DNA from 3 places in the Streptomyces sp. AK02-01A genome. Region 2 is predicted to be linked to each of the others. Evidence: riboswitches for the same ligand, from Rfam matches in the RefSeq annotation. Region 2 holds a riboswitch; each other region holds the start of a gene.

Region 1 (7,513 bases), on a different contig from region 2:
CGTCCTCGGGCCGGTCGGCCACACCGAGGTCGTGGTCGAGCTTGGCGGCCTGGATCAGCGTCCAGATCTGGGCGCGGATCGCGGGCAGTTTCGCCGGGTCCATGGACGCGATCGAGGCGTGCTCGTCGAGGAGCTGCTCCAGCCGCGCGATGTCGCCGTACGACTCGGCGCGCGCCATCGGCGGCACCAGGTGGTCGACCAGCGTGGCATGGACGCGGCGCTTGGCCTGCGTGCCCTCGCCCGGATCGTTGACCAGGAACGGATAGATCAGCGGCAGATCACCGAGGGCCGCGTCGGGTCCGCAGGAGGCGGAGAGACCGGCGTTCTTGCCGGGCAGCCACTCCAGGTTGCCGTGCTTGCCGAGGTGGATCATGGCGTCGGCGCCGAAGCCGCCGTCCTCCTGGGACGCCTGGATCCAGCGGTAGGCGGCCAGATAGTGGTGCGAGGGCGGCAGATCGGGATCGTGGTAGATCGCGATGGGATTCTCGCCGAAGCCGCGCGGCGGCTGGATCAGGATCAGCAGATTGCCGCGCCGCAGCGCGGCGAGCACGATGTCGCCCTCCGGATTCCGGCTCCGGTCCACGAACATCTCACCGGGCGGCGGACCCCAGTGGTGCTCGACGGATTCCCGCAGGTCGGCCGGGAGCTGTCCGTACCACCGCCGGTAGTCGGCGGCCGGGATCCGGACCGGGTTGCGCGCGAGCTGCTCCTCGGTGAGCCAGTCCTGGTCGTGGCCGCCGGCCTCGATGAGGGCGTAGATCAGCTCGTCGCCGTCGCCGGACTCCAGGCCCGGCACCTCTTCGTCGCCGAAGTCGTAGTCCGCGCCGCGCAGTTCGCGCAGGAGCGCGACGGCGCTCGCGGGAGTGTCGAGACCGACGGCGTTGCCGATCCGGGAGTGCTTGGTCGGATAGGCGGAGAGCACCAGGGCGAGACGCTTGTCCTGATTCAGAATGTGGCGCAGGCGCCCGTGCCGTACGGCGATCCCGGCGACGCGCGCCGAGCGCTCGGCGTCGGCGACATACGCGGGCAGGCCGTCCTCGTCGATCTCCTTGAAGGAGAACGGCACGGTGATCAGGCGGCCGTCGAACTCCGGCACGGCGACCTGCGACGCGGAGTCCAGCGGTGACAGCCCTTCGTCGCTCTCCTCCCAGGCGGCGCGGCTGCTGGTGAGGCAGAGGGCCTGGAGGATCGGCACGTCGAGCGCGGCCAGCGCGCCGGCGTCCCAGGACTCGTCGTCGCCGCCGGCGGACGCCTCGGCGGGCCGGGTGCCACCGGCGGCGAGCACGGTGGTGACGATGGCGTCGGCACCGCTCAGCGCGTCGAGCAGATCGGGCTCGGGAGCGCGCAGCGAGGCGACGAAGATCGGCACGGCACGGCCGCCCGCCTCCTCGATGGCCTCGCTCAGGGTGTCGATGAAGGCGGTGTTGCCGCTCAGATGGTGGGCGCGGTAGTAGAGCACGGCGATGACCGGCCGGCTGCCGAGGGCGTCCAGGGTCTCCACCCGGCGGTGGACCCGGCCCCAGGACGGCGCGGGCGCCGGCGGCTCGAAGCCGTGACCGGTCAGCAGGACGGTGTCGGAGAGGAACCGGGCGAGCTGTTCCAGATTGGCCGGACCGCCGTGGGCGAGATAGGCGTGCGCCTCGGCGGCGATGCCGATGGGCACCGTGGAGGCTTCCATGAGCTGGGCGTCCGGGGCCTGTTCACCGGTGAGGACCACGACAGGGCGGTCTCCGGCGAGCAGCAGATCGATCCCGTCCTGCCAGGCGCGCAGCCCGCCGAGGAGCCGTACGACGACAAGATCGGCGCCGTCCAGCAGCGCGGGCAGCTCGTCGAGCGCGAGCCGGGCCGGGTTGGCGTACCGGTACGGGACCGGGCCCTCCGCCGCACGGGCGCTGAGCAGGTCGGTGTCGGACGTCGACAGGAGCAGGATCATGCGGCGTCACGCCTTCCTCGGGGTCCGCGCCCCGGGCGGTGGTGTGGACGGCGGGAGTTCCTGACTCACCCGGCTGCTGCCGGGCTCACAGTGGCGGGACCGCGCCGGATTCTCACCGGGCTTCCTCCCCTGACGCCGTCGCTGGCGGTGACGGGTCTGGCGACCCGCCGTCTGCATAGTAGGTGGTGCAGGTCACGGGCGGGAGGGCGCCCGCACGATGGCCGGAACGGCAGGGGAGGGCGCGCGGGTACGTGGGTATGCTCGCCGCCATGCCGCCCACCTCGCCAACACCCGTGAACCGGGACGAAGCTCCCGTGCGGGAGCGCGGTGACGCCTGCCCGGGCGCGCTTCGGCTGCACACGGCCGACGACGGGCGGCTGGCCCGACTGCGGCTGCCCGGCGGACTTCTGACGCGCCATCAGGCGAGCGTGCTGGCCTCGGCGGCGGAGCGGCTGGGCGACGGGCGTCTGGACATCACGTCACGGGGCAATGTGCAGCTACGCGGGCTGGGCGAGAGCTGCGGCGCGGAGCTGGCGGAGCTGCTCCGCGAGGCCGGTCTGCTCCCTTCGGAACGCCATGAACGCGTACGGAACATCGTCGCCTCGCCGCTGGCCGGACTGGACGGACTTCCCGGCGCGGACGTCCAGTTGTGGACACGGGAGTTGGACACGCTGCTGTGCGCGAGCGAGACCGCGACGGCCCTCTCGGGACGCTTTCTGTTCGCGCTGGACGACGGCCGCGGCGATATGGCGGCGCTCGGCGCGGATGTGACGTTGCTCGCACGGCGGGACGGAACGGCCGCGTTGTATACCGGGACGAACCGGTCGGCCGCGAGGGACTCCGGGCCGCACGCACCGGCCGCTCTGCGCGTGACCGCCGCCGACGCGTCGCGCGCGGCCCTGCTGGCGGCGGAGACCTTCCTCACGGTCGCGGAGGCCAGCGGCTCGGGCGCCTGGCGCGTAAGAGAACTGCCCGCCGGCCAGGGGCTGGACGCGGCGGTGGCCGCGCGACTGACCGGGGCCGGGATCGCGGCGGAGCCTCTCGCGGCGATGCCGCCGCCGTCAGCGGCGGCGCCGCCCGCCGGGCTGGTCCACTCCCCCGACGGGACCGTGGCCGTCTCCGTGTACGCACCGCTGGGACGGCTGAGCGTGGCGCGCTGGCGGACGCTGACGGCCGGCGGCGACGAGCTGCGGGTGACGCCATGGCGCGGAGTGATCGTGCCGGGGCTCGAACCGGCCGCGGCCCGGGGCCTGCTGGCCGGTCTCCGTACGGCCGGGCTGATCACCGACCCGGACTCGTCCTGGTACGGCGTCGGCGCCTGCACCGGCCGGCCGGGCTGCGCCAAGGCACTCTCGGACGTACGGACCGACGCGGCCGGAGCCATGACGGCCGCGCCCGGCGGGCTGCCCGTGTACTGGTCCGGCTGCGCGCGCCGCTGCGGCCGTCCGGAGGGCGACCGGGTGGACGTGGTCGCGACCGGCGAAGGCGGCTACACCATCTCCGTAGTCTCCGTAACAGGAAACCTCCCGGCGGCGCCGCCGCCGAGGACAGCGGCGACGGGACCGGAGCTCGCCGAAGCGGTGGCGACGGCACGCACAACCCCAGTGACGAGATGAGCGAGACCACAGTGTCCACAGTGTTCGACTACGAGAAGGACGGCGCGGCGATATACCGCCAGTCCTTCGCCACGATCCGCGCCGAGGCGGACCTCGCCGGGCTGCCCGCCGATGTCTCGCAGGTCGCGGTGCGGATGATCCACGCCTGCGGGATGGTGGACCTGGTGCGCGACCTCGCCTTCACTCCCGGTGTGGTGGCGCGCGCCCGCGAGGCGCTGCGCGCGGGCGCGCCGATCCTGTGCGATGTCGCCATGGTCGCCAGCGGTGTCACGCGCAAGCGGCTGCCCGCGGGCAACGAGGTCATCTGCACCCTGTCCGACCCTTCGGTGCCGGCGCTCGCCGCCGCGGCGAAGACCACACGCAGCGCCGCCGCGCTCGATCTGTGGCGGGACCGGATGGCGGGCGCGGTGGTGGCCGTCGGCAACGCTCCGACCGCGCTCTTCCGGCTGCTGGAGATGATCGAGGACGGCGCACCGCGGCCGGCGGCCGTCATCGGTGTGCCGGTCGGTTTCGTCGGCGCCGCCGAGTCCAAGGACGCGCTGGCCGGCCACCCCTCCGGGCTTGAGCACCTGGTCGTACGCGGACGGCGCGGCGGAAGCGCCATCGCCGCCGCGGCCATCAACGCGATAGCGAGCGAGGAAGAGTGAACGCGAACACCTCCGCGGCCTCCGGGCCTTCCACCGGGCGGCTGTACGGAGTCGGCCTCGGCCCGGGCGACCCGTCACTGATGACCGTACGCGCCGTGCAGGTCATCGCCGAGGCCGATGTGATCGCGTATCACAGCGCCCGGCACGGCCGGTCCATAGCCCGTTCGATCGCCGCCGGACATCTGCGCCCGGACCATATCGAGGAGGCGCTGGTCTATCCGGTCACCACCGGGACCACCGGCCATCCGGGCGGATACCGGGGCGCGATGGAGGACTTCTACGCCGAGTCGGCCGACCGGCTCGCCGCGCATCTGGACGCCGGACGCACGGTCGCCGTGATCGCCGAGGGCGATCCGCTCTTCTACGGCTCGTACATGCATATGCACAAGCGGCTCGCCGACCGCTATCCGACCGAGGTCATCCCCGGTGTCACCTCGGTGAGCGCCGCCGCCGCGCGGCTCGGCACACCGCTCGTCGAGGGCGAGGAGGTGCTGACGATCCTGCCGGGCACGCTGCCCGAGGAGGAGCTGACGGCCCGCCTGGCCTCGGCGGACTCGGCCGTCGTCATGAAGCTCGGCCGCACCTTCCCGACCGTGCGGCGGGCCGTCGAACGGGCCGGCCGGCTGGCGGACGCCCGGTATGTCGAACGCGCCACGATGAGCGGCGAACGCACCGGCCCGCTGGCCGAGACCGACCCGGAGTCCGTGCCGTACTTCTCGGTCGCCGTCCTGCCGAGCCGGATCGACGCCGTGCCCGCGCCGGCCGAACGCGGCGAGGTCGTGGTCGTCGGCACCGGCCCGGCGGGACCGCTGTGGCTCACACCCGAGACGCGCGGCGCACTGGCCGCGGCCGAGGTCCTCGTCGGCTACACCACCTATCTGGACCGCGTGCCGGTCCGTCCCGGCCAGATCAGGCACGGCTCCGACAACAAGGTGGAGTCGGAGCGCGCCGAGTTCGCGCTCGATCTGGCGCGGCGGGGCCGGCGGGTGGCCGTGGTCTCGGGCGGCGACCCGGGCGTCTTCGCGATGGCCACGGCCGTACTGGAGGTGGCGTCCCGGCCGCCGTACGAGGATGTCCCGGTACGGGTGCTGCCGGGCGTGACCGCCGCCAACGCCGCCGCGGCCCGGGCCGGCGCTCCGCTCGGCCACGACTACGCCGTGCTCTCGCTGTCCGACCGGCTCAAGCCGTGGGAGGTCATCGCCGAACGGCTGCACGCGGCGGCCGCCGCCGATCTGGTGCTGGCGCTCTACAATCCCGGTTCGCGCAGCCGTACCTGGCAGGTCGGCAAGGCGCGCGAACTGCTTCTGGAGCACCGCGCTCCGGACACTCCCGTCGTCCTCGGCCGCGATGTGGGCGGGCCGGCGGAGAGCGTACGGATCGTGCGTCTCGCCGACCTCGATCCGGCGCAGGTCGACATGCGGACGATTCTGATCGTCGGCTCCTCGCAGACGGTGACCGTCCGGCGGGGCGACGGCGAACAGATCGTCTGGACACCGCGCCGCTATCCGGAAAGCTCTCCACCGGAGAGCTGAGCCAGCCAGCGCGCCGCCTCGTCCGGAGTCGTCACGACAGGCACACCGTCCGGGACGGGCGGCCTGCTGACGACGACCACCGGCAGGCCGGCCTCGCGGGCGGCGGCGAGCTTGGGCGCGGTGGCCGCGCCGCCGCTGTCCTTGGTCACCAGGACGTCGACGCGATGGCGGCGCAGCAGCTCGCGTTCTCCTTCGAGAGTGAAGGGGCCGCGGTCCAGCAGGGTTTCCAGCCTGGCGGGCAGGGGCGGCTCCGGATCGGGAGCGTCGACGGACCGTACGAGAAACCAGTGGTCGTCGAGATCCGGCCGCGCGAACGCGGCCAGGCCCATGCGCCCGGTGGTGAGAAAGACCCGCCGCCCAAGACCCGGGAGCGCCTCGGCCGCCGCCGCCAGCGAACCGGTCCTGTGCCAGTCGTCGCCGGCGACCGGGACCCAGGAAGGGCGGCGCAGGGCCAGCAGAGGAACATGGGCGGCGGAGGCGGCACGCGCCGCGTTGAAACTGATCGTTCCGGCGAAGGGATGGGTGGCGTCGATGAGCGCGTCCACGCGATGCTCGCGCAGCCAGCGCTCCAGTCCTTCCGCGCCGCCGAATCCGCCGATCCGCACCTCTCCGGGCGGCAGCACGGGCCGTGCGACGCGTCCGGCGAGTGAGCTGGTGACGCGGAGCCGGCCGTGGAGCGTCCCGGCGAGCAGCCGGGCTTCGGTGGTCCCGCCGAGGACCAGCACATGCGGCGGCCGGGCCACCGGAGATCTGTCTGTCAGCGATATGTCCATCGGGTCTTCGGGATCTCTCCATGGCTGAGGGCGTCACGGGCGGACGCGGTGCCCAACTCAAGCACACGGGTCTGCGGCACGGCTGGACGACAGGTGCGTGCGCGACGGCGGCGACGACGGCCGCGTACACGGCGCTGCTGACGGGAGAGTTTCCCGATCCGGTCACCATCGAGCTGCCGAAGGGCCAGACGCCCGCGTTCGCGCTGTCCCGCGAGGAGCTGTCCCAGGACCGGGCCATGGCGGCCGTGGTCAAGGACGCCGGTGACGACCCGGACGTCACTCATGGCGCCCTGGTCCGCGCGACGGTACGGCTGCTGCCGCCGGGCTCGGGCATTGTCTTCCGGGCGGGTCCGGGCGTGGGTACGGTCACCAGGCCCGGCCTTCCGCTGGAGGTCGGCGAACCGGCGATCAACCCGGTGCCCCGGCAGCTCATGCGCTCCCATGTGGCGCGCGTCGCGGCCCGCCACGGCGGTACGGGCGATGTGGAGATCACCGTCTCGGTCGACAACGGCGCGGAGATCGCCCGCTCCACCTGGAACCCGAGGCTGGGCATCCTCGGCGGCCTCTCCATACTCGGCACGACGGGCATAGTCGTCCCGTATTCCTGCTCGGCCTGGATCGACTCGATCAGACGCGGCGTGGACGTGGCCCGCGCCGCAGGACGTACGCATGTGGCGGGCTGCACCGGCTCGACGTCGGAGAAGACGGTCGTCGCCACCTATGACCTGCCGGAGGACGCCCTGTTGGACATGGGCGACTTCGCGGGCGCGGTCCTGAAGTACATCCGCCGCCACCCGGTGGCCCGCCTGACGATCTGCGGCGGCTTCGCGAAACTCTCCAAACTGGCGGCGGGCCACCTCGACCTCCACTCGGCGCGCTCGCAGGTGGACAAGGCGTTCCTGGCGGAACTGGCCACGGGAGCGGGCGCGGACGCGTCACTGGCGGCGCGAGTGGCGGCGGCCAACACCGGCCTGGAGGCGCTGCGGCTGTGCGAGTCCCGGGGAGTGGCGCT
Region 2 (7,513 bases):
CCGGCCCGGGAGAGGCCACGCTCCCGGGCTGCGGGCTTACGGGCTGAGGCTCACGCCCAGAGCTGGCCGTGCAGGGTCTCGATCGCCTCTTCGGTGGTGGCCGCCGTGTAGACGCCCGTGGAGAGGTACTTCCAGCCGCCGTCCGCGACGACGAAGACGATATCGGCGCTCTCACCGGCCTTGACCGCCTTCTTGCCCACGCCGATCGCCGCGTGCAGCGCGGCGCCCGTCGAGACGCCCGCGAAGATGCCCTCCTGCTGGAGGAGTTCACGAGTACGGGTGACCGCGTCGGCGGAGCCGACGGAGAAGCGCGTGGTCAGCACGGTCTCGTCGTACAGCTCCGGTACGAAGCCCTCGTCGAGGTTGCGCAGGCCGTAGACGACGTCGTCGTAGCGCGGCTCGGCGGCGACGATCTTGATGTCGGGCTTCTGTTCCCGCAGGAAGCGGCCGACGCCCATCAGCGTGCCCGTCGTGCCGAGACCGGCGACGAAGTGGGTGACGGAAGGCAGGTCGGCGAGGATCTCGGGACCGGTGGTGGCGTAGTGCGCGCCCGCGTTGTCGGGATTGCCGTACTGGTAGAGCATCACCCAGGACGGATTCTCGGCCGCCAGCTCCTTGGCGACCCGTACGGCCGTGTTGGAGCCGCCCGCCGCCGGTGACGAGATGATCCGCGCGCCCCACATGGCGAGCAGGTCGCGGCGCTCCTGGGAGGTGTTCTCCGGCATGACGCAGACGATGCGATAGCCCTTGAGCCTGGCCGCCATGGCGAGCGAGATCCCGGTGTTGCCGCTGGTGGGCTCCAGGATCGTGCAGCCCGGCGTGAGCCGTCCGTCCTTCTCGGCCTGTTCGACCATGTGCAGTGCGGGACGGTCCTTGACCGAGCCGGTCGGATTGCGGTCCTCCAGCTTGGCCCAGATCCGGACCTCGTCCGACGGCGACAGCCTCGGCAGCCGGACCAGTGGCGTGTTGCCGACCGCCGCCAGCGGGGAGTCGTACCGCATCAGGACGAGTGGATGTCGAGAGCGCCGCCGGCCACGGCCGGAAGGATGGTGACGCTGTCGCCGTCGGCCAGCTTGGTGGAGACGCCATCGAGGAAGCGGACGTCCTCGTCGTTGAGGTAGACGTTCACAAAGCGGCGGAGCTGGTTGCCGGCGGCCGGGTCGACCAGCCGCTCCCGGATGCCGGCGTGGCGCGTTTCGAGGTCGGCGAAGAGCTCGGAGAGCGTGTCACCGGTACCCTCGACCGCCTTGGCGCCGTCGGTGTAGGTGCGGAGGATGGTCGGGATGCGGACCTCGATGGCCATGGCGTGGGCTCCTGTCGGGAGATGGCGTGACGGGCGCGCGGCTCGGGCCCCCGCGCGAGGGGGTGGTGCGAATGCGGAAGGCCCCGCTCGGGACCGGCGTTCAGCCGGCGGCGCTGTCGGGACAGATGGCACTGGCGAGACGGCACAGGTCGACGTGCAGCCGCGCGACGAGCAGCGGGCCGCTCGGCGTCTTGTCGCTCACGTCGTGGAAAACCATGCGGTCATCGTATCGATTCCCGGTCCGCGGCCCCGCATGTGATCTCGCACGGCGGACGGCTGGTGTTCAGCAGGCGGACGGCGGCAGATAGACGATCGTGGTGGCGCCGGTCACCGGATGCGTGCTGACCTCGGCCTTCACTCCGTAGACGGTCTGGAGCAGCTCGGCGGTGAGGACCTCGCGCGGTGTGCCGGAGGCGACGATCCGGCCGGCCTGGAGGACATAGATCCGGTCGCAGTAGTAGGCGGCGAGATTCAGATCGTGCAGGGCCAGCAGATTGGTCGTTCCCGATCCTCTGACGAGGCTGAGTACGTCGAGCTGGTAGCGGATGTCGAGGTGGTTGGTCGGCTCGTCGAGGACGAGCAGGGACGGCCGCTGGACGAGTGCGCGGGCGACCAGCGCGCGCTGGCGTTCGCCGCCGGACAGCGACGGGAAGGCGCGTCCGGCGAGCGCGGCGATGCCGACGCGTTCGAGGGCCGCCGCGGCGAGGGCCTCGTCGGCGGCCGTGTCGGGCTCCCAGAAGCGTTTGTGCGGAGAGCGGCCCATCGCGACGACTTCCCGGACGGTCAGCTCGAAGTCCGTCCGGCCGTCCTGCGGGACGGTGGCGACGCGTCGCGCTCTCGCCTTGGGAGTCATGGTGTGCAGGTCGTCGCCGTCGAGCAGGGCACGGCCACGCGTGGGACGCAGTGTCCCGTACACACAGCGGAGCAGCGTGGTCTTGCCGCTGCCGTTGGGACCGACGAGGCCGACGGTCTCGCCGGGAGCGGCGGTCAGGTCGGCGCCGTCGACGAGACGGCGTCCGCCCGTCCCGTACGACAGGCCCTCGATCCGGAGCCTGGCCGCGGTGACCGGGCCGTTCATACGGGCGCTCCTTCCGGACGGCGGCGCATCAGCCACAGGAAGAACGGTCCGCCGGTGAGAGCGGTGAGCACGCCGACGGGGATGTCCTGCGGAGCGGCGACGGTACGGGCCGCGAGATCGGCGATCACCAGCACGACGGCTCCGCCCAGCGCCGCCACCGGCAGCAGGACGCGATGAGTCGCGCCGACGGCCATCCGCGCGGCGTGCGGCACAAGCAGTCCGATGAAGCCGACGGCGCCGCTGGTGGCCACCATCACGCCGGTGACCAGGGAGGCGAGTACGAAGACGGCGGCCCGGAAGCGCCCGGTGTCCAGTCCGAGGACGGTCGCGCCCTCCTCGCCCACCAGCAGCAGATCGAGCGGTCTGGCCAGTGCCATCAGCAGGCCGATCCCGGCGGTGAGGACGACGGCGGGCAGGATCAGCGTGGACCAGCGGGCGCTGCCGAGGCCGCCCAGCGTCCAGTAGAGCGCCTCCTGGAAGTGTTCCGGCCGCGCGGAGACGACCAGCACGAGCGTGGTGAGCGCCGAGAGGATGTACGAGACGGCGACTCCGGCGAGGACGAGCCGGCCACCGGTCATCGTGGAGCCGCGCCGGGCCAGCGCGTACACCAGCGCCAGCGCGACCAGCGAGCCGGCGAAGGCGGCGGCGGGCATGGCGACGGTGGTGGTCACTCCGCCGCCGATGCCAAGGACGAGGACCAGCACGGCGCCGGTGGAGGCTCCGGAGGAGATGCCGAGGAGAAACGGGTCGGCGAGCCGGTTGCGCACGAGCGCCTGGAGGACGGTGCCCACGACGGCCAGCCCGGCGCCGACGATCGCGCCGAGCAGCACCCTCGGCAGCCGTACGTCGAGCACGATGGTGCGGAACGGTCCCGGCTCCGCGCCGCCGGTGAGAGCGGTGATCACCTGACCGGGCGGGATCCGTACGGAGCCGAGGGCCAGGCCCGCCACGACGGCGGCCACGAGGGCCACGGCGAGGCAGGTCAGCAGCAGGGTGTAGCGGAGCCGCCCGTGGCCGGGCGGTGTCTCGCGGCTCACGGCGGCTTACTTCGCCGTCTCCGGGTGGAGCTGGGCGGCGAGCCGTCCGATGGCGTCCGGAGCGCGTACGCCGAGGACGACGTCGGAGAGCGGCATGACCGCGAACCGCTGGTTCCTGATCGCCGGTACGTCCTTGAGGACGGGATCGTCCAGCAGCCGCTTCTTCTTCTGCGCGACGGTGGTGGAGCCGTAGTCGTAGATGACGATGACCTCGGGCTTGCGGGCGACGACCTGCTCCCAGGTGGCGTCGCCGAAGGACTTGTCGAGGCCGGCGAAGACATTGCGGCCGCCGGCCCGTTCGATCAGTTCGTTGCCGATGCCCTTGCCGCCCGCGGTGAAGGCGGTCTTGTCACCGCTGTCGTAGACGAAGACGGAGAGCGGCTCGACGCCCTTCAGCCGTGTCCCGGTGGCGGCGACGGTGGTACGGGCCCGCGCGATCCACTTCTCGGCGCGGCCGGAGACGCCGAAGGTGCGTCCGGCCTCCTCGACCTCGCGGTAGACGTCGTCCATGGATGTCCGGCCCGGGACGCAGTTCTCCAGATTGAGCCGGGTGTTGATGCCGGAGGCCCTGAGGTCGTCGCGGCCACGGCCGTCCTTGGCGTCGAAGGCGCTGGCGTAGCCGCCGTAGACGAAGTCCGGGTTGGCGGCGAGCAGCTTCTCCTTGGAGGGATACTCCTTGGCGAGGACAGGGACGCCGCGGTACGCCTTCTCGTAGGCGGGCAGGATCCTGTCGTCCAGATAGGCGGTTCCGGCCAGCGACTTCTGGAGCCCGAGCGCCAGCATGATCTCCGTGACGTGCTGGTTCATGGTGACCACGCGCTTCGGCGGCGCCTGATAGGTGGTTTTCACGCCGCAGTTGGTGACGGTGTACGGAAAGCCGGGAGCGGCCTCGGCGGCTGCGGGCTTCCCGCCGTCCGCGTCCGTGGAGGCGCCGCACGCGGTGAGCGTGAGCGGCAGCAGTACGGCGGATATGAGGGCGGGCGCGAGCGCACGGCGGCGCCGGGACATGGCTGACACGACTGGGCCTCCTCCGGGGGATTTCCGCGTCCCCTGGCTGGTGGGAGAAGGGCGGCAGGTCAGTTCCTGGCTGCCAAGCTGGGCTTGGTCACAGTGGCGGGACCGCGCCGGTTTCGCACCGGCTTCCTGGGTCCTGCCGCCTCGGTTCGGCGCCCAGTGTGTCAGACGATCTCGACGTCCTCCTCGGTGACCTCGCCCTCAACGATCCGGTACGAGCGGAACTGGAAGGGGCCGGCCTCGTCGGTGTCGGCCGTGGAGACCAGCACGTAGTGGGCGCCCGGCTCGTTGGCGTAGCTGATGTCCGTACGGGACGGATAGGCCTCGGTCGCGGTGTGCGAGTGGTAGATGATCACCGGCTCTTCGTCGCGGTCGTCCATGTCCCGGTAGAGCTTCAGCAGGTCCGCCGAGTCGAACTCGTAGAAGGTGGGCGAGCGCGCGGCGTTCAGCATGGGGATGAAGCGCTCCGGCCGGCCGGTCCCGGCCGGTCCCGCGACCACGCCGCAGGCCTCGTCGGGATGGTCGGCTCGCGCGTGCGCGACGATCTGGTCGTGCAGGGCCTGGGTGATGGTGAGCATGGTGGAAATATAAACGGGCCGGACCGGCGGCCGACCGTACGGTGAGCGGGCCGGATGCCGACGGCGGTGCCTCGGACGGTGCGACGGCCCCCGGGAAGTGATCCGAGGGCCGTCGGAGCGCGCGGTCAGTCCCTGGCGGAGGCGTACTCCGGCGTGCCGCGCTCGGTGATCCGCGGATCGCGCCGCTTCAGGTACTGCCAGCCGGCCGCCAGGCCCAGCGCCCAGACCGCCGCCACATACAGACAGACCCGCGCGTCCTTGTCGTAGGCGATCAGACAGGTGACCAGGGCCAGGAAGGCCACCGCGACCCAGCTGAACACCGCGCCGCCCGGCGCGGGAAAGGACGAGGCCGGCAGCCGGCCCGCGTCCACGCCGCGGCGGTAGCGGATATGGCTGACCAGAATCATCATCCAGGTCCAGATACCGGCCGCGGTGGCCACCGAGGTGACATAGCCGAACGCCTTCTCCGGGACGACGTAGTTGAGGACCACGCCGATGCCCATCAGCGCGACGGAGACGGTGATGCCGAGCGCCGGTGTCTTCCGGGAGTTGAGCTTGCCGAAGGCCCTGGGCGCCTCGCTGTTGGCGGCGAGGTCGCGCAGCATCCGGCCGGTGGAGTACATCCCGGAGTTGCAGGAGGAGAGCGCGGCGGTCAGTACGACGAAGTTGACGATGCCCGCGGCGAGCGGAATGCCCATCTTCTCGAAGGCGTGCACGAACGGGCTGTTGCCGGCCGAGAACTCGGTCCACCTGACGACCGCGAGGATGACGGACAGCGCGCCGACATAGAAGACGATGATGCGCCAGGGCAGCGTGTTGATGGCCTTGGGCAGGGTCTTCTCCGGATTCTCGGACTCGCCCGCGGTGACGCCGACCAGTTCGACGGCGAGATAGGCGAACATGACGCCCTGGAGGGTCATCAGGCTGGAGCCGATGCCGTTCGGGAAGACGCCGCCGTGCGACCAGAGGTTGGCGGGCGCGGCGGTGTCACCGGCGTCGGAGAAGCCGAGAGTGAGCACTCCGAGACCGATCACGATCATGCCGATGATCGCGGTGACCTTGATCATCGAGAACCAGAACTCGACCTCGCCGAAGATCTTCACCGAGATCAGGTTGACGCCGAAGAGCACCACCAGGAAGACCAGCGCGCTGACCCACTGCGGGATCGGCGGAAACCAGAAGTGGATGTAGATCGCGGCGGCGGTCAGCTCCGCCATGCCGGTGACGACCCACATCAGCCAGTACGTCCAGCCCGTGGCGTAGCCGAAGAACGGGCCGAGGAACTCCCGGGCGTACTCCGCGAAGGAGCCCGAGACCGGCCGGTAGAGGAGCAGTTCGCCGAGCGCCCGCATGATGAAGAAGATCACGACGCCGGCGAGGGCGTACATGAGGATGATGCTGGGGCCGGCCTTGGCGATGTTCGCTCCGGCGCCCATGAACAGGCCGACGCCGATCGCGCCGCCAATGGCGATCATCTGGACCTGACGGCTGCCGAGCCCGCGCTCGTAGCCCTCTCCGGCCGCGCCGTCCGCGGCCGTCCCCTGTCCGGTCGAGGCACGTTCGGCGCCCTTGTCGCCGTACTCCTTGTCGACCTGCGCGGAGGTCATGGTGGTACGCCCTTTCTCCATGCCGGTCCGCGCCGTGCTCGGCGGTAGGACCAGTTCCCGGTTCCCCCCGGATATGGATGAAGTGCTACCGGCGGTGGCCGGCCTCAGCTCCCCCGGGGACAGGGGTGGAGTCCCCGGGGGATCGTGAAGATCTATCACGGCGGCAGGGCCCGGCCCCGGGCCGCGCTGTGGCGCAGCCCACAGGAAGAAGCGAACAAATTTCCCCGGGAACCGCAAACGCCGCCGCGCCGGTGACGGGATCGTTACGCCGAATTGAGGCTCGTTTGAGCGTACCGAGGAGGCCGCGCGGGCCGCCGCCAGGGCGTCACGGCATCAGCGTCTCGACCAGCGTCTCCTGCAACGCGCCGAGCCAGAGGTACGCCATCACCATCGGCTTGCGCGGGTCGGAGTCCGGCAGCCGGTACAGCTCGCCGCCCTCGTCCTCGTCCGTCACCTCAAGGCGCGTGCCGATGGTCAGCCGCAGATCGTTGAGGGCGCCGAGCCAGTGCAGACAGTCGTCGGGGCTCAGCTTGAGCACGGCGCCGCCCTCGCCGGCCGAGGCGAGCGCGTCCAGTGTGCGGACGACCGCCAGACCGTCCGCCCGCTTGCGGCCGCGCAGGTCGTTCTCCGTGAACCGCCTGAACTCCGAGGAGAATTCGCGTAGTTCGTCGTCCTCGTCGCCGTACGCGTCGGGAAAGAGCCGGGCCAGCGCGGGGTCGGCCGGCGGTTCTGTGGGGCCTTCGGCGAAGAGCGCGGCGAGCGGGTCCTCGCCCTGCGCGGGCTCGTCACCCGGCCCGATCAGCTCCAGGAGCTGGACGGCCAGCGAGCGCAGGATCGAGATCTCGACCTCGTCGAGCGCGACGGCCGCTCCGCCGCCCGGGATCGCCTCGAAGTTC
Region 3 (7,513 bases), on a different contig from region 2:
GGCCCGCACGGTCGCCGCGAGATGCAGCCGGGTCAGCGCGCCCCGTGGACGCCGGGAGCCCGTCGTCCTGCCGTGTTCGGTGCGGGCCCGCGAGCGGCGGCCGGCCGCTCCCTCACCGAGGCCCGGCACGCTCAGCGTCTTCGTACGGAACGGCTCGGCGGCCCGCACGGCGGACTGCTCACCCGCCCCGGAGGCCCGCGGCCCGCCCTCGGCCTCCGGCCGCGCGGGCGTGTCGTCCTGTCCGGAGGCCGGCTCCCGCGGCGTGTCCTGGCCTTCGGGACCGGACGCCGGCGGCCGCCCGCCACCGCCGCCGGGACCGTCAGGCCCGCCGTCGGGACCGTCCGGCTCGGGATGGTCGTCGCCGTCGCTGTCGTGCTCGCCGGCGAACTCCTCCAGCGTGTCGTCGAGCTTCTCCTCGTCCAGCCCCGGCGCGTCGAAGGGATTACGGCGCCGCCGGTGCGGCAGCGCCAGCAGCGCTGCCTGCCGTACGTCCTCCGCGAGCACCTCCGTACGCCCGGCCCAGGCGGCCAGCGCCGTCGCGGTCCTGGCCATCACGATGTCCGCCCGCATCCCGTCCACCTCGAAGGCGGCGCAGGTCGCGGCGATCTGCAGCAGCGCCGCGTCGCCCAGCCGCACTTCGGGCAGCAGCGCCCGCGCGGTGCCGATGCGCTCCCGCAGGGCGCTCTCCTCGCCGGCCCATCGCGCGGCGAAGCCCGCCGGGTCGGCGTCGTACGCGAGCCGCCGCCGTACGACCTCCACCCGCTGACCGGGCTCGCGCGAGGCCGCGACCTCCACGGTGAGCCCGAACCGGTCGAGCAACTGCGGCCGCAGCTCGCCCTCTTCCGGATTCATCGTGCCGACGAGAAGGAAGCGCGCCGCGTGCCGTACGGAGACGCCCTCGCGCTCGACGTACGAGGCACCCATGGCGGCCGCGTCCAGCAGCAGGTCGACCAGGTGGTCATGGAGGAGGTTGACCTCGTCGACATAGAGCACGCCCCGGTGCGCGTCGGCGAGCAGTCCGGGCTCGAACGCCTTCACACCTTCCGAGAGCGCCCGTTCGATGTCCAGCGCGCCGACCAGCCGGTCCTCGGACGCGCCGACGGGCAGCTCCACCATCCTGGCCGGCCGGGACGTCCCGGGCGCGCTCTCGTGCGGCCCGTCCGGGCACGCGGGGTCCGGCGCGGCCGGGTCGCAGCTGTACCGGCAGCCCGCGACGGTCGCCACCTCGGGCATCAGCGCCGAGAGCGCCCGCACCGCGGTGCTCTTCGCCGTGCCCTTCTCACCGCGGACCAGGACACCGCCGACCGCCGGACTGACCGCGTTGAGCAGCAGGGCCAGCCGCAGATCGTCCATCCCCACGACGGCGGTGAACGGAAAGGGTGTGCTCATATGCTGATCGCTCCTTCGAGTGGCCGGCGTCCGGCGGCACGGATACGACGGCGGGAACACACAGGGGCGTCCCCGCGAAAGCTGGTGATCATGGCGCTCCCGGCGGTACGAAGGGCAGGCCCGCCGGCGCCCCTTCCTCGATCAGCCGCAGCAGCGCGTCCGTGTCCGCGTGCTCCTCGACGAGATCGCCGAGCAGGTCGAGCTGTTCCTCGCGGAGCGTGCCGAAGCGTGTGTCCGGCGCCGGGACGAACCGCCGTCCCGCCGCCCGCGCCACCTCGGTCAGGAAGCGCCGCCGGAACGCGTCGCTCTCCAGCGCCCCGTGCCAGTGCGTGCCCTGGACGGCCCCTGACCGGCAGCCGTCCACCGGCCGCCCCTGCCTGTCCGAGAAGAACGTCTCGCCGCCCCGGACGTCCGCGACGCCATGATGGATCTCGTATCCCTCGACGGCCTCGCCGAGCGCCACGCCCGACGGTCTGGCCAGGGTCTTCTCCCGGTCGAAGCGGATCCGCACGGGCAGCAGCCCAAGACCGGGCACGCTGCCCGCCCGTGACTCGACGTCGTCGTCTATGCGCTCGCCCAGGATCTGGTAGCCGCCGCAGATCCCGAGCACGGGACGGCCCTCGGCGGCCCGCCGGACGATCGCGTCGGCCAGCCCGCGCTCACGCAGCCAGGCCAGGGCCCGCACCGTGCCGCGAGTGCCGGGCAGGACCACCAGATCGGCGTCGGCGAGTTCCTCGGCCCGGTCCACGAACCGCACCACGACCCCGGGCTCCGCCGCCAGCGCGTCCACATCGGTGAAGTTGGACATCAGCGGCACGGCGGGGACCGCGACCCGCAGCACGTCCTCGCCGTACGGAGCGGAAACCCGGGACTCGCGGGCGCCGCCGCGCAGTGAGACCCGCAGTCCGTCCTCCTCGTCGATCCCGAGGCCGTGCCGGTACGGCAGCACGCCCAGCGTGGCCCGCCCGGTCAGACCGCGGAGCATCTCCAGACCCGGTTCCAGCAGGGACACATCACCGCGGAACTTGTTCACGAGGTAGCCCGCGACCAGCGCCTGGTCCTCCGGGCTCAGCAGCGCGGTCGTCCCGAAGAACGAGGCGAAGACCCCGCCGCGGTCGATGTCCCCGACCACGACCACCGGCAGCCGCGCGGCCCGCGCCACGCCCATGTTCACGATGTCGGTACGGCGCAGATTGATCTCGGCCGGACTGCCCGCTCCCTCGCAGATCACGGCGTCATGGGTGCGCCGCAGCTCTTCCAGGCACTCAAGGACCGTCCCCAGCAGCGCTTCCCGTCCGCCGCCGTGCGGTGTGCTCCCGGCAGACGACGCGGCGGAGCCGGAGGCCCCGCCGGATCCGAAGAACCCCCGGGCGCTCATCTCGCCGACCGGACGGCCCATCAGCACCACCTGGCTGCTGCGGTCACCGCCCGGTTTCAGCAGCACCGGGTTCATCAGCGCGGTCGGCTCCACCCGGGCGGCCTGCGCCTGCATCGCCTGCGCCCGGCCGATCTCCGCGCCTTCGCGGGTCACGAACGAGTTCAGCGACATGTTCTGCCCCTTGAAGGGCGCCACCTTCATCCCCCGGCGTACCAGCCACCGGCAGATCCCCGCCGTGACGACGCTCTTTCCGGCGTCCGAGGTGGTCCCGGCCACCAGCAGCCCGCCACCGAGCCCGTTCCGGCTCATCCCTGTCCCTTTCCGGAAGCCGTTGCCGCGCCCGTGCCGGAAGCGGCGCGCGTCCGGCGTATCGCGCCGTACGCGAAACGGCCCGCGACACAGGCCGCCAGCGCCAGCGTGTTCACCCGGCGCGACAGACGCACCGCCCGCTCGATGTCCGCGACCTCGACGGGCCGTCCCTCGCCGTTGAGCACCGGCCGGTGCTCGATCCGGCCGGCGTACGCCAGCGTCCCGCCGAGGCGTACGCCCAGCGCGCCCGCGAACGACGCCTCCACCGGGCCCGCGTTGGGACTCGGATGCCGGCCGGCGTCGCGCCGCAGCGCGCGCACGGCTCCACGCGGGTCGCCGCCCGCAGGCACGGCCAGCGCGGCGGTCAGCCGGGCCCCGGGCCAGCCGGCGACATCGTCGAGGCGCGCCGAGGCCCAGCCGAAGCGGCGGTGCACGGCGGACTTGTGACCCACCATCGCGTCCAGCGTGTTCACCGCCCGGAACGCCACAAGACCGGGCACGCCCGCGACCGCTCCCCACACCAGCGCGCCGACGACGGCGTCCGAGGTGTTCTCGGCGACGGACTCCACGACGGCGCGCGCGATCTGCTGAGCGTCCAGTGCCTCCGGGTCGCGCCCGCACAGCCGTGGAAGCCGCTCCCGGGCCAGTCCGATGTCTCCGGCGGCGAGCGCGCCGCCGATGGCCCGCGCCTCCCGTCCCAGCGAGGTGCCGCCGACGACGGCCCAGGTGGCGGCGGCGGTCAGCGCCACGGAGGCGGCGCGACGGTCCCGTACGCCCCGCGCGGCGAGCGCCGCGGCACCGGCGGCGCCGCCGACACAGACCGCGGTGTGCAGCGCGCCCCAGCCGCGGTGGTCATGCCACAGGACCCGCTCGACGGCCGTCGCCGCCCGGCCGAACGCGGCGACCGGGTGTCCACGGCGCGGATCGCCGAACAGCCGGTCACCCAGGAGGCCGGCGGTCGCGCCGTACGCGAAGATCCGTCCGGCGGCTGAACCGCGGCCAGGCATGAAGAAGTGTCCTCACTCAGGGTCCGCGCCCCGGCTCGACGTGTTGCGGCGGCGAGAGTTCCTGGCTCCCGGGAGACCAGGCTCCCAGTGACAGTGGCGGGACCGCGCCGGATTCGCACCGGCTTCCTCTTCTGCCTCCGTAAATGGCCCCGGCAGTCCACCACGCGGCCCAAACACCCGTCAACTCATCGCTGACCTGCGACGGGACAGTGTGCCGAGACGCACATGGCGCGCCGGCGCGCCGGAGACACGGCAGAGCCGGTCCCGGCGCACCCGAAGTGCGCCTGGACCGGCCGGTGCCGGAGGAGTCCGTGGCCGCTCAGACGACGATCAGATGAATCCCGTACGCGACGGCCGCGCCGCACAGCGCGAAGCAGACATAAGCGCCCGCGCGGACCGCCGCCGCGGCTCCGCCGGAACCCGCAGCGGGCGCCGGCGGCTGCTTGGCGAGCCCCACGACGCCGAGTGTGAACAGGCCCACGAGTCCGATCGTGGCCGCGAGGCTGACGCCGAAGACGGAGCCGAGCGCCGTCCAGTCGATGTGCATGCTGCTCCTTGGAGATCGCGCGAATGAGTGAGGTGGAAGAAGGAGCGGGGCGAGAGGCGAGCCCGGCACGCGCCGCCCCGCCTGTTCGCGCGGCCTCCTACACCGTGGCGGTTCGCGCCGGCTCGCCGGAGTCGACCGCGGGGGACGGAATGGTGGTCGAGAGGTCCGGCGCGACGCCGGTCGTGTGCGGCGGGGTGACGGCGGCCATGGCGGCCGTCATGACGTCCGCCGGCTCGGCAGCGGTGACGTTCGTGTGGTCGACCGGCTGCCGGCGCGAGGCGAGCCAGATCGCTCCGGAGACCGCGACGAGCAGCACGGCGACCACCGTCACACCCCAGGCGCCCTGGCCGGTCAGGAACTCGGCTCCGGCGGCGACCAGCCCGGCGGACGGCAGGGTCAGACCCCAGGCGATGAACATCCGGGTGGCGGTGGACCAGCGGACCACGCCGCCCTTGCGGCCGAGCCCCGCGCCCATCACGGCGCCGGAGCAGGACTGCGTCGTGGAGAGCGAGAAGCCCAGGTGGGAGGAGGCCAGAATGACGGTCGCGGCACTGGTCTGGGCGGCGAAGCCCTGCTGCGGCCGGAGCTCGGTGAGGCCGGTGCCCATGGTGCGGATGATGCGCCAGCCACCGAGATACGTACCGAGCGCGATCGCGGTGCCGGCGGAGACGATGACCCACAGCGGCGGATTGGAACCGGGAGCGAGGACGCCGCCGGTGACCAGTGCGAGAGTGATGACACCCATGGTCTTCTGCGCGTCATTGGTGCCATGGGCGAGGGAGACGAGCCCCGCGGAGGCGATCTGTCCGGCGCGGTAGCCCTTGGCGGTGGCCTTCTCGTCCGTGCGGCTGCCGATCAGATAGGTCAGCCGGGTCGCGAGCAGGGCCGCGAGGCCGGCGACGACGGGAGCGGCGAGCGCCGGAATCAGGACCTTGGTGATGACCACACCACCGTTGACGCCCGACGCGCCGGCCGACATCAGCGTGGCGCCGATCAGGCCGCCGAAGAGTGCGTGGGAGGAACTGGACGGCAGGCCGAGCAGCCAGGTGAAGAGATTCCAGAGAATGGCGCCGACGAGCGCCGCGAAGATCACTTCGGTCTGGATGCCCTGTTCGTTGATGAGCCCGCCGGAGATGGTCTTGGCGACTTCCACGGACAGGAACGCGCCGACGAGATTCAGTACGGCGGACATGGCCACCGCGATCTTGGGCTTCAGTGCGCCGGTCGAGATGGTCGTCGCCATCGCGTTGGCGGTGTCGTGGAAACCGTTCGTGAAATCGAACACGAGAGCCGTCACGATCACGATCGCGAGCAGCAGCGTGATGTGTTCCATTTACCCAGGCAATCGTTTGACGTCGGTGGCCGCGGTGAACGTATGGAATCAGAGTGAACGGAAGATGAACTGGATAAGGCTTCGCGGTGCCCTCGTGTGAGGAGATGTTGCTCCGTTTGCACCGGCGGCCGGCGGCCGTGACGCCGACCCGTCCCGCCTGACAGGATCACCGCATGACCGATCACCAGCGGCAGGACGCGACGGAGAGCGATCAGCGGCGGGACGCCGTCGCCCGCGCCTGGCGGGATCTCGTGGCCACGGCCCGCAGGACGGCGGCCGAGGGACTCGTCGTCGGCACCTCGGGCAATGTATCGGTACGGGTCGGCGAACTGGTCCTGGTCACTCCGAGCGGCGTGCCGTACGACCGGCTGACGGCCGAGGACACCGTCGCCGTCGATCTCGAAGGACGGCAGGTGCTCGGCGATCTCGTCCCCACCAGCGAGCTCCCGCTCCATCTGGCCGTCTACCGCAACACCTCGGCCGCCGCCGTGGTCCACACGCACGCGGTGCACGCCACCGCCGTCTCCACCCTCGTCCCAGAACTGCCCCTGATCCACTACATGGCGGCGGCCTTCGGCGGGCCCGTCCGCGTCGCGCCGTACGCGCTGTACGGCACGGACGAACTGGCCGCCAACATGCTGCGCGCCCTGCGCGACCGCACGGCGTGCCTGCTCCAGAACCACGGCACCGTCAGCTATGGCGACACCCTCGCCAAGGCGTACGACGACACGGCCCAACTGGAATGGATGTCCCGCCTCTGGCTCGTCGCCGGAGCCGTGCCGGGCCACACTCCGGCGCTGCTGTCACCGGCCCAGGTACGCGAGGCCGGGGACAAGCTCAGAGGCTACGGCCAGCGGCCCTGAACGCCCGCGCGGCCGGCCCGTCCGCCGCCCGGCGGCACCGGGCCTTTCCCACCGACGGACGCGTCCACTGGCCGAGGCGGGCGGGCGTGACGACACTGGACCTGTGCGCCCGGCTACAGCGACGGCAGCGGCCGTCTCCACACTGATCGGGGTCGGCGCGGCTGCGGTCGCCGTCGGCCGGTACGCGGGCGACGCCGCGCTCAAGGTGTCGCCGGGCCGGCCGCTGCCCAGCGACCCCCGCCTCACCGTGCACGCCACGGCCGCCGGGCAGGTCACCCTGACCCGCTGCCTCGCCTCCCTGCGCCCAGGCACCTACGGACTCGAAGGACCCGGCGTCCACGCGGTCGTCGGCCCCGTCCTGGAGAGCGTGCCGCACGCCGCCGACACCGTCGTACGCCGGCTGGAAAGCGTCAGCCACGGGAGCCTCGCTCCCGGCACCCGGGTGCGGCTCACCCCGCAGGTGCACAGCGGCGACCCGACGACCGCTCTCGATCTCGACCACAAGGACGTGGAGATCGTCGGCGAACTCGGTTCCCTGCCCGCGTGGTTCGTACCGGGACAGCGCGAGACCTGGGTGATCACCGCACATGGGCTGGGCACCACCCGCGAGCACCCCATGAACATCATGGCGTTCCTGGCGGAACTGGAGCTCCCGGTGCTCGACCTCGCCTACCGGGGCGACCCCGG

The links. Region 2 has a riboswitch for cobalamin ahead of PV679_RS00495 (ABC transporter substrate-binding protein). Riboswitches for the same ligand answer to the same signal wherever they lie in the genome.
Region 1: linked by a shared signal. The riboswitch ahead of cobN (cobaltochelatase subunit CobN) and the one ahead of PV679_RS00495 (ABC transporter substrate-binding protein) in region 2 are both predicted to bind cobalamin.
Region 3: linked by a shared signal. The riboswitch ahead of PV679_RS12790 (cobalamin biosynthesis protein) and the one ahead of PV679_RS00495 (ABC transporter substrate-binding protein) in region 2 are both predicted to bind cobalamin.

Annotation. Positions count from the first base shown of each region.
Region 1 is NZ_JARBAE010000008.1:42,500-50,012, reverse strand. Features, by position in the region: gene cobN (cobaltochelatase subunit CobN) at 1-1,933, opposite strand, end outside; cobalamin riboswitch at 1,968-2,117, opposite strand; gene cobG (precorrin-3B synthase) at 2,191-3,549, shown strand; gene PV679_RS10845 (precorrin-8X methylmutase) at 3,570-4,196, shown strand; gene PV679_RS10840 (precorrin-2 C(20)-methyltransferase) at 4,193-5,728, shown strand; gene PV679_RS10835 (cobalt-precorrin-6A reductase) at 5,698-6,501, opposite strand; gene PV679_RS10830 (cobalt-precorrin-5B (C(1))-methyltransferase) at 6,522-7,513, shown strand, end outside.
Region 2 is NZ_JARBAE010000001.1:117,614-125,126, reverse strand. Features, by position in the region: gene PV679_RS00520 (cysteine synthase) at 51-1,001, opposite strand; gene PV679_RS00515 (MoaD/ThiS family protein) at 1,001-1,303, opposite strand; gene PV679_RS00510 (putative leader peptide) at 1,404-1,520, opposite strand; gene PV679_RS00505 (ABC transporter ATP-binding protein) at 1,587-2,381, opposite strand; gene PV679_RS00500 (iron ABC transporter permease) at 2,378-3,418, opposite strand; gene PV679_RS00495 (ABC transporter substrate-binding protein) at 3,425-4,426, opposite strand; cobalamin riboswitch at 4,475-4,607, opposite strand; gene PV679_RS00490 (M67 family metallopeptidase) at 4,597-5,010, opposite strand; gene PV679_RS00485 (amino acid permease) at 5,136-6,617, opposite strand; gene PV679_RS00480 (DUF2017 domain-containing protein) at 6,943-7,513, opposite strand, start outside.
Region 3 is NZ_JARBAE010000010.1:45,683-53,195, reverse strand. Features, by position in the region: gene PV679_RS12800 (putative cobaltochelatase) at 1-1,389, opposite strand, end outside; gene PV679_RS12795 (cobyric acid synthase) at 1,478-3,076, opposite strand; gene PV679_RS12790 (cobalamin biosynthesis protein) at 3,073-4,083, opposite strand; cobalamin riboswitch at 4,119-4,252, opposite strand; gene PV679_RS12785 (hypothetical protein) at 4,403-4,630, opposite strand; gene PV679_RS12780 (inorganic phosphate transporter) at 4,728-5,963, opposite strand; gene PV679_RS12775 (class II aldolase/adducin family protein) at 6,137-6,826, shown strand; gene PV679_RS12770 (alpha/beta hydrolase) at 6,930-7,513, shown strand, end outside.